Regions from separate parts of the Kocuria sp. PD6 genome, predicted to be linked through region 3. Evidence: riboswitches for the same ligand, from Rfam matches in the RefSeq annotation. Region 3 holds a riboswitch; each other region holds the start of a gene.
What was found. A riboswitch is a leader RNA that binds a small molecule or an ion and turns the genes downstream of it on or off. The one in region 3 is predicted to bind thiamine pyrophosphate.
Positions count from the first base shown of each region.

Region 1 (4,273 bases), on a different contig from region 3:
CAGGAAGTGGCGGCTCTCGTGGTGCAGGCGGTGCAGCTTGGAGGGCTCAGCCCACCGGCCCTCCGGGTCTGCGGTGACGGCGTCCTCGTCCCAGCTGGCCCACAGGGCGCGGGCCACCTCCACGAACTCGCGGGCGCGCTCGTAGCGCTCATCCTTGGTCGGCATGGCCCGGTAGCCGTGGTTGCGGGCCTCGGAGTCCCACATGGAGGTCACCACGTTCCACCCCGCTCGCCCGCCCGAGATGTGATCCAAGGACGCGAGCATCCTGGCCGCGTGGAACGGGGTGAAGAACGTGGTGGACACCGTGCACACCAGGCCGACGCGCTCGGTGGCCCGCGCCATCGCGGACAGCGCTGTCAGGGGTTCCAGGCTCCAGCGGGGCCCGCCGGAGACGTCACCCACGCTGTGCCCGTCCGCGAAGAACACCGCGTCGAACAGACCGCGTTCGGCAGTCCGCGCGAGCTCCTCGTAGTAGGCGATGTCCGTGAGGCGGTGCACCGGGGAGCCCGGCGCGCGCCACGCGGCCTGGTGGTGGCCGGCCCCGTAGAGGAAGGCGTTGAGGTGCAGCGTCCGGGCGGGTGTCCCGGGCGGCTGGTTCACCTGGGTGGGACGGGTGGACGCCGCAGGGGCGGCGGACGGGGTCCGCGCGGTGTCGTGCGGGGCGGCCATGTCAGTCCATCACCAGTCCACCGTCGACCACGAGGTTCTGGCCGGTGACCCCGCGGGACCAGTCCGAGGCGAAGAACAGGGCGGTGTCCGCGAACTCCTCGGGGGTGGTCACGCGGCCCAGGGGAGTGCCGGCGGCAATGAAGTCGAAGACCTCGTCCGGGGTGGCGGCGCTCGCGTCCGTGGTTCGCAGCAGGCCGCCGGAGATCATGTTGACGGTGATGCCCTGCGGGCCGAGATCTTTGGCGGCGGTGCGGGTGAGGGCGAGCAGGGCGGCCTTCGCGGCGGTGTAGTCGTGGTAGGGGACCACGGGGTTCTGGAAGAGGTTGGTGCCGATGTTGATGATGCGCCCCTCACCGGCCTCCATCATACCCGGGGTGACCGCCTGCATCACGTTGAGAGCGCCCACCACGGCGCCCTGGAACTGCTGCGTAAGGTTCTCGGCGGTCAGGTCCTCGAGGGTGGGTCGGGCGTCCCCGTTGAAGCTGAAGTCCACCAGGGCGTTGTTCACGGCCACGGTGATGGGCGCGCCGAAGTGCTCCCGGGCCCGGGCGACCATGTCCCGAACCTGGTGGGCGTCGGTCACATCCGCCTGGACCGCGAGTGCCCTGTCCTCCCCGAGTTCGCTGACCAGCGCGCGGGCCCGCTCCTCGCTGGAGTGGTAGTTCACGACGACGCGCGCGCCCTCCCGCGCGAACGCCCGGCTGAGGTGCTCCCCGAGCCCGCGGGCTCCGCCGGTGACCAGGACGATGGTGTTCTCGATCCGCATGCTCACTCCTGTGGCTCACGGCGAAGAAAGCGGTGCGCCACCTGCGCGGTGCGACCGTGACATCCCTTCGCCAGTACTAACTGGACAGGTTCAACGGGTGTCATCTCAGCCGCTGCGGTCCCCCACTCCGTGCCAGGTGGGCGAGAAGGGGGAGGGTGGCGGCACCCCGTGTCACTGGTGGTCAGTGTAGTCAAGGAGGTTTGGCGAGGATCAAGTGAGCGGATTGACCGAGAAGGATGGGGTCGCAGGGAACCCTGATAGGAAAGTGGCGAGACCAAATAACCGGCAGCGCGCTCGGCGGAGGGGCACGGCAGCCAGAACGGAGACGGGTGAATGTCACACCCAACAGCCGCTTCGCGGGCAAGGAACGTCGGATGGGTGCTGTGGCTCGCAGCGGTACTCGCCTGGATCGGAGGGCTTGTGGCGGAGCGACTCGTGTACTCCGGATCCCTGTCCTGCGAACTGGGCGACGGAAGCTCGATCTACGGTGAGCCGGGGTGGAGCTGGGTGCCACTGGGCCACACATGCACCTGGGAGAACGTGGGCGGCGTGACAGTCGTGGACGAGCCGTCCATGATGATTCTCGTACCGCTGCTGGTCCTGTTCCTGTGGGGAATCAGCCTGATGTTGACTCGTGTTTCCAAGCCACAGCCGCACCGCAGTCCGGGATAACCGGTCCCGCCGGTGGCAGCTCGGTCAAGACAGGCCGTTGCTCGCGGGGCGGCGCGCCGCTCGACGGCGCTGTGCCGCGACTTCTGCACGCCGTTCTTGCACCGCCTTGGTGAGAAAGATGACGGCGAAAAGCAGTTCCAGGGTCATGAGCAGCCATGATTCCCGCGCTCCAATGAAGGTGATCACGAAGAGGGCCACCATCGCGGACCCCAGGATCAGCAAGCCCACCGAATTCCGTTTCAGCATGCCCCCACCGTAGGCAGGTCACTGCCAGATCGTCTCGTGTCCCGGGTCGCAGCGACAGAGAAGCCGAGTGGGTTGCTGCGGGACCACCTTCTTGAAAGCCGCCCCGCGTGCGCCGCGCAAAAGCGCCCTGCTACCCTTGCTGGCTGGTGTGCCGGGAAGTCTGGTCGGCGGTAATGAGCGTGATGCCCGTCGACATTGGAGAAGTCCATGCCCCTGCACCACACGACCACCCCTGCCCACCGTGAGCCCGGATCGCCGGAGCCCGTGGAGCGGGAAGAGTCCTCCGGCTTCGTCTCGGAGCCCGGTTTCTTCAACCATCCTGAGCTCCCGTGCGAGCCCGACCACCCCTCGGGCGGTGTCCTCTCCCGCCTCCAGGACGTCCTGCGCCGCGAGACCGTGGCCGGCATCCTCCTGGTGGTCGCCGCCGTCATCGCCATCGTCTGGGCAAACTCGCCCTTCGCGGAGAGCTACTTCGCGCTGCGGGACCTCGAGGTCGGTTACGAGCCGTGGCACTTGAACCTCAGCCTCGGCGCCTGGGCCGCGGACGGACTGCTCGCGATCTTCTTCTTCCTCGTGGGCCTGGAGCTCAAGCGCGAGTTCGTCGCGGGTGATCTGCGGGACCTCGGCAAGGCAGCGGTGCCGATTGCGGCGGCGGTGGGCGGCGTCGTCCTCCCGGCTCTGATCTACGCGGGCGTTAACCTCGGCAGCCCCGAGACCCTGGGCGGCTGGGCGATCCCCACCGCCACGGACATCGCATTCGCGGTGGCCGTCCTCGCGATCGTGGGCTCGCACCTGCCCAGCGCGCTCCGCCTGTTTCTGCTGACGCTCGCGGTGGTGGACGACCTGCTGGCCATCACCATCATCGCGATCTTCTATACGGATGAGGTGCACGTGCTCCCGCTGCTGCTCGCGCTCGTCCCGCTGGCCGTGTTCGGGCTGCTCGCACACCGCTTCCCCCGCTTCTTCGCGCACCGCACGTGGGCCGCGTGGGTGATCTTGGTGCCGCTGGCCGTGATCACGTGGGCCCTGGTCCACGAGGCCGGGATCCACGCCACGGTTGCCGGCGTGCTGCTCGGTTTCGCCGTCCCTGTTCTCGCGGGGAAGGCCTCCGGGGAGCCCGTGGAGCTCGCCGAGCACCTGGAGCACCGCGTCCGGCCCCTGTCCGCCGGGTTCGCGGTGCCGGTCTTCGCGTTCTTCTCCGCGGGCGTCACGGTGGGCGGCTGGGACGGATTGACGACGGCGCTCGCCGCCCCCGTCACGCTCGGCATCATCGCGGGACTCGTGCTGGGCAAGCCCCTGGGCATCATCTCGGCAACGTGGCTCACCACCGTGCTCACCGGACGCAAGCTGGACCCGTCCTACCGGTGGATCGACCTGGTGGGGATCGCGCTGCTGGCCGGGATCGGGTTCACGGTGTCTCTGCTGATCTCGGAGCTCAGCTTCGACCCGTCCGCAGCCGCAGGGGACCAGGCCAAAGTGGCCGTGCTGACCGCCTCGGTCCTGGCGGCCGTGCTGGCCGGCGGTGTGCTGGCGGTCCGCAACCGCCGCTACCGCAGCGCGTCACCCCGGGTGTTCGGGAACGACGCCGCAGAGGCGTAGGGACCGGGGGCTTCCGTCCCCTGCGGTGGTCGTTGCGGAGGGCATGTGCCGGGCGCTTCCCGGGGCCGAAACTGTGTCAGTCGCGAGGTCGGGTCGCGTGGAACGGGGCCGTGCCATGGCACTCCACGACGCGCTGAGGGCCCGCATCACCGGGGCCCCAGTGAGTGACGCCGCCGGGCACAACCCGCTCGGCGGCGTCGGCGCTGAACGGGAGCGGGTTCAACCCTCCCGCCACCACGCATCCGCCGGGGTCACTGGCACGGTGCGCTTGTGGCGGGAGCGCAGGAAGGTCTGCTCCAGCTTCTCCGCGACCTCCTCGGG
Region 1 is NZ_JAUZUS010000002.1:54,640-58,912, reverse strand. Features, by position in the region: gene Q9R22_RS01855 (LLM class flavin-dependent oxidoreductase) at 1-669, opposite strand, end outside; gene Q9R22_RS01850 (3-oxoacyl-ACP reductase) at 671-1,435, opposite strand; TPP riboswitch at 1,481-1,614, opposite strand; gene Q9R22_RS01845 (hypothetical protein) at 2,132-2,353, opposite strand; gene nhaA (Na+/H+ antiporter NhaA) at 2,561-3,952, shown strand; gene nadE (ammonia-dependent NAD(+) synthetase) at 4,172-4,273, opposite strand, start outside.
Region 1: linked by a shared signal. The riboswitch ahead of Q9R22_RS01850 (3-oxoacyl-ACP reductase) and the one ahead of Q9R22_RS06515 (ECF transporter S component) in region 3 are both predicted to bind thiamine pyrophosphate.

Region 2 (4,273 bases), on a different contig from region 3:
GATTTCTCCGCCATGGTGGTCCAGGGCGAGCAGGCGTGGGACAACATCGAGGCTTACGTGACCTACGTGGCGCCCGACCTGCTGGACCGCCTCGAGCGCTGGACCGGCGATGACGACCTCTTCGAGCACATGCGCGTGGAGGAGCAGATCCAGAAGGCCCTCGAGCGCAAGGTTTTCCTGCCCTCCGGCGGATCGCTCGTGATCGACCGCACCGAGGCCATGACCGTGGTGGACGTCAACACCGGCAAGTTCACGGGCTCCGGGGGCAACCTCGAGGAGACCGTGACCAAGAACAACCTCGAGGCCGCCGAGGAGATCGTGCGGCAACTGCGGTTGCGTGATATCGGCGGGATCATCGTGGTGGACTTCATCGACATGGTTCTGGAGTCCAACCGCGATCTCGTACTGCGCCGGCTCGTGGAGTGCCTGGGCCGGGACCGCACGAAGCACCAGGTGGCCGAGGTGACCTCCCTGGGTCTCGTGCAGATGACGCGCAAGCGCATGGGTACGGGGTTGCTCGAGGTCTTCTCCGAGCCGTGCGAGGAATGCGCGGGCCGCGGCGTCGTGGTCCACGACCACCCCTTGAAGGGCCGCTCCGGCGCGGCTCCCTCCGACCAGCGCGGCACTCGACACGAGCGTAAGCGTTCGCGCAACAAGCAGCACAACGGTGCGCAGGACAAGCCCAGGAACGGCAACCAGCACCACGGTTCGGACGAGCCGGACCAGGCGCGCGTGGAGGCCACCCGCACGGCGTTAGCGAACATCGCCGCGGCCTCCTCCCACGACGAGTCCGGCGACGCCGCACGGAATGCTTCCCAGGGCACCGCACCGCAGTCCGGGGGCGGGCAGGCCGAGGACACCGGTTCCCAGGAGCAGCAGACCTCCCGCGGTCAGCAGGGCGGGGAGCACGCGTCCGAGAACTCCCACGGGGAGTCCGAGGGCGGGCGCCGTCGCCGCAAGCGCCGCGGCAAGCGCAGCCGCGGTCGCGGTCAGCAGGGCGAGGACAACGCCGTGCAGAACGACGGTTCCGACCGGGACGGTTCCGGGAACGACTCGCGCGGGGATTCCCGGTCCGAGGACCGTTCCGGTGGGGACTCGTCCGCGAGCCTCACGATCCACGGCGAGGTCATCGAACTGCCCCACGGGCAGTCTGAGCAGCGGGGGAGCGAGGGCACCCAGGAGGCCCTGTCCCTGGATTCGCTGAGCGCCGCGTTCACGGATGCGGGCGAGGACGAAACCTCGACCGAGGGTGCCGTTCAGGATGCGGACGCCGCGCCCCAGCCGCGAGAGGCCGTGTCGAAGCGGTCGGCCGCCGGACACGCGCCGTCGAACTCCGGGACTGCGCAATCCAGTGCAGGGCAGACGAGTGCCGCGCAGCAGCAGAGTTCCGGGGCGGCGTCGTCCGCCGGCGGGAACCGGCCGGCGGAGGCGCCGGCGGCTCCGGCCCGACGGCGTCGTGGGTCGCGGCGTGCCGTGGCGCCGGCGGCCGCGCCCGGAACCGCGAGGGTGGAGACCCACGAGTACACGCAGGAACGGCAGGTCAGCCGTTTCACCGCGGAGGCCGGGGCCGCGACCCCCGCGGCGTCCGGTGACCAGCCCACCATCGTGGGTGTGGGCATCAAGGCTCAGGACATCACGATGACCGGCAAGCAGGACTGAGTGACCGGCGGCTGGATCCGTCGCCACGCGAGCACCGCAGGGGCACCCGGGATTCCGGGTGCCCCTGTGGCATGATCGGGGACACACACACGGGGTGCTGCGCACTGCGGCTGAGAACACACCCGTCGAACCTGATCTAGCTCGTACTAGCGAAGGGATTGTCGTGGACACCACGCCTTCTACCGCCATACCCCGCGTCCTCTCTATTGCCGGAACCGATCCCACGGGCGGGGCGGGTCACGCCGCGGACCTGAAATCCATCGCCGCACTGGGCGGGTACGGGCTGAGTGTGATCACCGCAGTGGTCGCCCAGAACACCCGGGGCGTCGTGAGCGTACACACCCCACCCGTCCAGGTCCTGCGGGACCAGCTGGACGCGGTCGCCGGGGACGTCACCCTGGACGCGATCAAGGTGGGGATGCTCGGCTCCGTGGAGGTCATCGACACGGTCCGGGACTGGCTCATGGTGGGGCGCGCACCCGTGGTCGTGATCGACCCCGTCATGGTCGCCACGGCCGGCGGGCGATTGCTGCGTCCGGACGCCGAACGGGCCCTGCGGGAGCTGCTGCCCCACGCGAATTTGATCACCCCCAACCTCCCGGAACTCGCGGTGCTGGCCGAGCGCCCCGTGGCCGCGACCTGGGACGAGGCGCTCGAGCAGGGACGCGCGGTCGCGGCGGCGTTCCATACCCGGGTCCTCGTGAAAGGTGGCCACTTGGCCGGGGACACGACCCCGGACGCCCTGTTGCTCCCCGGTCAGGACGAACCCGCCGCGTTGTTCGAGGGTCGCAGGGTGCACACGCGTAACACCCACGGCACCGGGTGCTCGCTGTCCTCCGCGGTGGCCACGGTCGTGGCGCGGACCGGGGACTGGCCCGAGGCGATCCGCACGGCCCGCACATGGTTGCGTGGTGCACTGCGCGGCGCGGACGAGTTGCACGTGGGTCACGGCAACGGTCCCGTGCACCACATGCACCACGTCCAGCACCTCGTCACGGATCCGGCGTTCGTGATGACGGCCGCCGCGGAATCCGAGGGCCCCCGGTTCACCGACGAACTGTGGGAGGAGAGCGCCCCGGTGCGTGAACGCATTGCCGCCCTGGCGTTCATCCGGGGCCTCGGGGACGGCACCCTGGACCCGGGCGAGTTCGAGCTGTACCTGGACCAGGACATGCAATATCTGCAGTACTACTCCCGGGCGCTGGCCCTGCTCGCGGCCTCCGCCCCGGACGAGCGTTCGCGCGAACACTTCGCCGCGGCGTCGGCCTCCGTGGTCTCGGTCGAGTCCGCGCTGCATCGCGCCCGGCTCGGGGACCGGGAGCCCATGCCGCCGAGTGACGTCACGAGCAGTTACGCGGACTTCCTGCTGGCGCGCACGGGTCAGGACGGCTTCGCGGTGGGCTCCGCCGCGATCCTGCCGTGCTACTGGCTCTACGCCCACGTGGGTGCGGAGCTCACCCGTCGTGCCCGCGTCGCGGGACCGCAGCACCCGTTCGCCGACTGGCTCAGCACATACGACGATCCGGACTTCCAGACCGCGACCGAGTCGGTGCGCGGGATCGTGGACCGGGAGGCCGCCCACGCGGACCCGGCCACCAGGGAGCACATGCGCCGCGCGTTCCACCGGGCGTGCGCGCTCGAGCTGGCTTTCTTCGCGCAGACGACCCCGGCGACGTCGCCAGAGGGCGAGCGGCGCGCCGCGGCGCAACTGGCATGACTTCGGGTGATCGGGTAGGCTGGGGTGTCGGTGCCGAGCGCCGGTGTGTGTCATATCCAGTTCACGCACCAGGTTGCGGCACACTCGGGCGGACATCCTGAATCGATGCGATAGCCACGCGGAGAATGCGGTCGGTCATGGATCACCGCGGCGTGATGTCTCGACATTCGCAGTCCTCCAGGAGTACGCCCGACCCACACACGTAGTCCATAGATGTCGAGAGAAGTGAGTTCCCAAGTGGTGTACGCGATTGTCCGCGCAGGCGGCCGCCAGGAGAAGGTTTCCATCGGAGACCTCGTGACCCTTGACCGCGTCGCCGGCGAGGCAGGCAGCACCGTAGAGCTTCCTGCGCTGCTGCTGGTCGATGGGGACAAGGTCACCTCCGACTCCAAGACCCTGGCGAACGTCAAGGTCACCGCCGAGATCGTCGAGGACCTGCGCGGTCCCAAGATCTCGATCATGAAGTACAAGAACAAGACCGGTTACAAGAAGCGTCAGGGCTTCCGCGCCGAACTGACCACCGTCAAGGTCACCGGCATCGACGCCTGAGTATCCGGCTCCCCACATACGTTTCCAACGAAGGTAGGCACACACCATGGCACACAAGAAGGGTGCGAGCTCCACTCGCAACGGCCGTGACTCCAACGCCCAGTACTTGGGTGTGAAGCGCTTCGGCGGCCAGTCCGTTAACGCCGGCGAGATCATCGTCCGCCAGCGCGGTACGCACTTCCACCCGGGCGTGAACGTGGGCCGCGGCAAGGACGACACCTTGTTCGCCCTGGCCGCTGGCGCCGTCGAATTCGGCACCCGCCGCGGTCGCCGCGTGGTCAACATTCAGACCGCCGAGTAATTCTCGTTCGGACCCCTGGGTCCACCCGCCGCCACGACTCCGTGGCG
Region 2 is NZ_JAUZUS010000006.1:64,185-68,457, forward strand. Features, by position in the region: gene Q9R22_RS07135 (Rne/Rng family ribonuclease) at 1-1,659, shown strand, start outside; TPP riboswitch at 1,740-1,835, shown strand; gene Q9R22_RS07140 (bifunctional hydroxymethylpyrimidine kinase/phosphomethylpyrimidine kinase) at 1,823-3,376, shown strand; gene rplU (50S ribosomal protein L21) at 3,614-3,925, shown strand; gene rpmA (50S ribosomal protein L27) at 3,972-4,226, shown strand.
Region 2: linked by a shared signal. The riboswitch ahead of Q9R22_RS07140 (bifunctional hydroxymethylpyrimidine kinase/phosphomethylpyrimidine kinase) and the one ahead of Q9R22_RS06515 (ECF transporter S component) in region 3 are both predicted to bind thiamine pyrophosphate.

Region 3 (4,273 bases):
CGTGATCCAGACCAGCCTGTTCCTGGTCGCCGGGCTGATCGAGCGCCGCGGTGGCTCCACCAACGTGGACCGCCTCGCCGGGATGCTCAAGATCTCTCCGCTGCTGGGGGTGCTGTACATGATCCCGGCCCTGAACCTGGGCGGCATCCCGCCGTTCTCGGGCTTCCTGGGCAAGGTGGCCCTCCTGGAGGCCGGTGTCGAGGCCGGGACGTGGCTGAGCTACCTACTCGTGGGCGTGTCCGTGTTCGTCTCGCTGCTCACGCTCATGGCCCTGATCCGCGTGTGGAACCGCGTGTTCCTGCGCAACGTGGACGACGCCGAGTACCCGGACCCCGTGCTGCGCGCCACCACCGCGGAGGGCCGCCGCCCCCGCACGTCCCGCGCGGTGGCGGGCAAGTCCGGCAGCCGCTTCTCCGGCCGGTCCCCCGTGGTGCTGCTGCCCGGGACCATGGTGGGCGCGACCACCGCGCTCGTGGCGGTGGGTGTGGCACTCACAGTCTTCGCCGGGCCGCTGTTCGATCTCGCGGACAACGCGTCCGAGAACCTGAGCAATCCGGATCGATACGTCAATGCCGTGCTGGCCCCCGTGGGTCCCGGTGGTGTGAGCGAGGAGGGCCGATGAGTACGTCCCCGATGCAGCGACGCTCCCGGAACTCCTTGCGGGCCGAGCTGCCCCTGATCCTGTGGCTCGTGGTCGTGTGGGGTGCCCTGTGGGGTGACTGGAGCGTGGGCAACCTGGTCTTCGGGTTGATCCTCGCGGTGCTCGTGACCCGCACGCTCACGCTGCCCCCGGTGCGGTTGTCCGGGCGGTTCAACGTCCTGCATTTCGCGCTGTTCGTGGTCACATTCATCTGGCAGGTGGCCCGGGCCAGCATCCACGTGTTCGGTGTCGCGCTCATGCAGGGCCCCAAGGTGCACAACGCAGTGCTGCGGGTGAAGCTGCGGCAGAACAATGACCTGCTCATGACGGCCGTGGGTCACACCATGGCGCTGATCCCGGGCTCGCTCGTGGTGGAGGTGGATCGCGGCAACGGGATCCTGTACTTCCACGTGCTGGACGTCTCCACGCCGGGGGAAGCGGAGTCGTTCCGGGAGTCCGCGCTTAATATCGAGGCGGCGTGGATCAAGATCATGGGTTCCAAGGAGGACCTCGCGAAACTGGAGGCCTCGGGTGACGCGGGCGGCGCGGACGCCTCCGGTGCCGTCGCGTCGCCGACCACCAAGATGAACAAGGCCCTGGACGGCCGTGGGGAGGAGCGGCCATGACCATGTTAGACGTCGCCGTGTGGGTGTGCGGTGCGATTCTCACCGTGGCGGCCGCGGGCACGATCTACCGGCTGGCCAAGGGCCCGTCCCTGTTGGACCGGGTGATCGCCACGGACGTGTTGCTCGCGATCGTGGGTGCGGGTCTCGCCATCGAGATGGTGTACAACCACCACTCCAGCAACATCATCCTGCTCGTGATCATCTCCCTGGTGGGCTTCCTGGGGTCTGTGACGGTCGCGCGCAATGTGGGGTTGGAGCGCTCATGAACTGGCACACCGTCCTGGACGTCATCGCGCTGCTGTGCCTCGTGGGGGGGTCCCTCATGTCCCTGGCCGCGGCGGTGGGTCTGGTGCGCTTCCCCGATCTGCTCTCGCGCATGCACGCCGGCACCAAACCCCAGGTCCTGGGGTTGCTCCTGCTGCTCACGGCCGTGGCGATCGAGAGCGGCAATCCCGGCATGATCCCGCTGATGATCCTCGCGTGGCTGTTCCAGCTGCTCACGGTGCCCGTGTCCGCGCACATGGTGGGCCGCGCCGCCTACCGCTCCAAGCACCTGAACCAGAAGAACCTCGTGGAGGACGAGCTGCGCGAGGTCGTCGCTCGCGTCGGCGAGGAAGAATCTCGCTGAGGACGTAATTCTCGGTGGGACCGGGTTCCTTCCGCCCCGTCGCGCCCGGCGCTTCGTATGCTGGGCAACGAGCACGACGTCGTCGGCCGCCCGGTGCCGCCGGCACCCACAAGACAAGGAGAACCTCATGAACAAGGTAATGGACATTTTCGGCACGGTGGCGTCCCTGGGTGGCGTGGCCCTGGCCAATAAGGGCCTGTCCGCGGTGTGGAAGCAGGTCACGGGCAACGAGCCCCCCGCCAAGAACCCGGACCCGGACGAGGCCTGGACCGACATCATCATCTGGGCCGTGATCACCGGTGTGGTGGGCACCGTCATCAAGGTGGGGATCTCCCGCCAGGTGGCCAAGTTCGAGTCCAAGGACTCCGATCCCTCCCGCAGCTCCCAGAGCGAGATCTGAGCCGGCGGGTCCCGCGCCCCCCCTGTACGGGTGGGCCGGGGCCGCGTAGGACGTACGCACGACGGCGGGTGGCCGGGCACGCGAGATGCCCGGCCACCCGCCGTCGTGGTCTAGACTGGCGTCTCAACGACAGGGGAGCGCCACCGCGGCGCTGAGAGTGCGCGTGAGCGCAGACCCTCGAACCTGATCCGGCTCGTACCGGCGCTAGGGAGTCGAGTATCTCAAGGACCCGCTCGCAACGGCGGGTGGTGTTCTTCCCCTCCTGGGATCTTCAGGAGGATTCAGCATGACGCAGGTCGGTAACACCCCCACCCGTACACCTCGCACAAGCGGCAACCGCAGCTCGTCGTGGCGGGTCGTGGACATCGTGGTCACCGCCGTATTGGCCGCGGTGTGCGCCGTGATCTTCTGGATGTGGTCCAACCTCCTGTACCCGGCGGTCTCGGCGGGCACGGTGGCCTACCCGCCGTCCGCGGGGCTCATCGCGGGGGGCTGGCTCGTGGCGGGTACCCTGGGCGCCCTGATCATCCGCAAACCGGGCGCGGCCCTGTTCTGCGAGTTGCTCGCGGCCGTGATCGAGGGCTTCCTGGGAACGCATTTCGGGTGGCTCGTGGTGCTCTCCGGTCTGGTGCAGGGCCTCGGTGTGGAGGTCGTGTTCCTCCTGACCCGTTACCGCCGGTTCGGTCCCGTGACCGCGGCGATCGGTGGGGCTGTATCCGGGCTGTTCCTGGGCGTGAGCGAGAACATCATGTACAACTTCGAGTGGGCCCTGGATCAGCAGGTCGTCTACGCGGCGCTGACCACGCTCTCCGGGGCCGTGATCGCAGGGTTGCTCATGTGGGCCGTGATGAAGGCCCTGCAGGCCACGGGTGTCCTCGGAGCACTGGCCTCCGGCGCCGTGCGCCGATGACCGCGGAACCGACCGTGCAGCTCACGGGCGCGCGGGTGGTCCTGGAGGGGTTCGGATGGCATCACCCCGGCCGCGAGACGCCCAGTCTGGTGGACCTGGACCTGATCATCGAGCCCGGCGAACGCGTCCTGCTCCTGGGCCCGTCCGGGGCGGGCAAGTCCACGCTCCTGCAGGCACTGGCCGGTGTGGATCAGGACCCTGACGGCCGTTCCGCATCGGGCGGGTTGAGCGTCGGGGGTGTCGACCCGCGCGACGCCCGCGGCACGGTGGGCTTCATGCACCAGGACCCCGAGACGCAGGTGGTCCTCTCGCGCGTGGGGGACGACGTCGCGTTCGGCCTCGAGAACCTCGCCGTCCCCCGCGAGCGGATCTGGCCGCGCGTGCGGGAAGCGCTCGCGCGCACGGGTCTGGAGCTCCCGCTCGACCACCCCACCACGGCACTGTCCGGGGGGCAGAAACAACGTCTCGCGCTCGCCGGGACCCTGGCCATGTGCCCGCGGCTGCTGTTGCTGGACGAACCCACGGCGAGCGTGGACCACGAGGGGGCGCAGCAGCTGTGCCGCGCCGTGGCCGATGCGGTGCGCGAGGACGGGACCACCCTTGTGGTCGTGGAGCACAGGGTGGCCCTGTGGGAACCGGTTGTGGACCGTGTGATCGTGCTGGGCGACGACGGTCGGGTGGCCTTCGACGGCCCCGCGCAGCAGACCCTGCAGGACGCCCGGGACCTGCTGCAGCACCAGGGTACGTGGGTCCCCGGCTGGGTGCCGCGCACTCGCACTCCCGTGCATGCCTCGAATGGTATGGATCCCGCGGTACGGCAGACGGCTGCCTCCGCGGCGCCACACGGCATCACGCCGCCCGCTGTGCCTACGGAGAATGCGCCGGCCGCGTCGCCCATGAGGGCTTCGGATGTCGCGGAGTCTGCGCAGGATACGGGTGGTTTCACCACCGTGTCCGCCGCCGTCGCACCGGGCACCACCTTGTTGAGCGCCCGCGATCTCGCCGTGTCCCGGAGCCAACCGGGACGGCGGGCGCTCGCGCGGCGGCGTCGTCGGGCGCTCGCCGCGTG
Region 3 is NZ_JAUZUS010000005.1:180,546-184,818, forward strand. Features, by position in the region: gene Q9R22_RS06490 (Na+/H+ antiporter subunit D) at 1-622, shown strand, start outside; gene Q9R22_RS06495 (Na+/H+ antiporter subunit E) at 619-1,266, shown strand; gene Q9R22_RS06500 (monovalent cation/H+ antiporter complex subunit F) at 1,269-1,532, shown strand; gene mnhG (monovalent cation/H(+) antiporter subunit G) at 1,529-1,894, shown strand; gene Q9R22_RS06510 (DUF4235 domain-containing protein) at 2,022-2,294, shown strand; TPP riboswitch at 2,416-2,522, shown strand; gene Q9R22_RS06515 (ECF transporter S component) at 2,581-3,204, shown strand; gene Q9R22_RS06520 (ABC transporter ATP-binding protein) at 3,201-4,273, shown strand, end outside.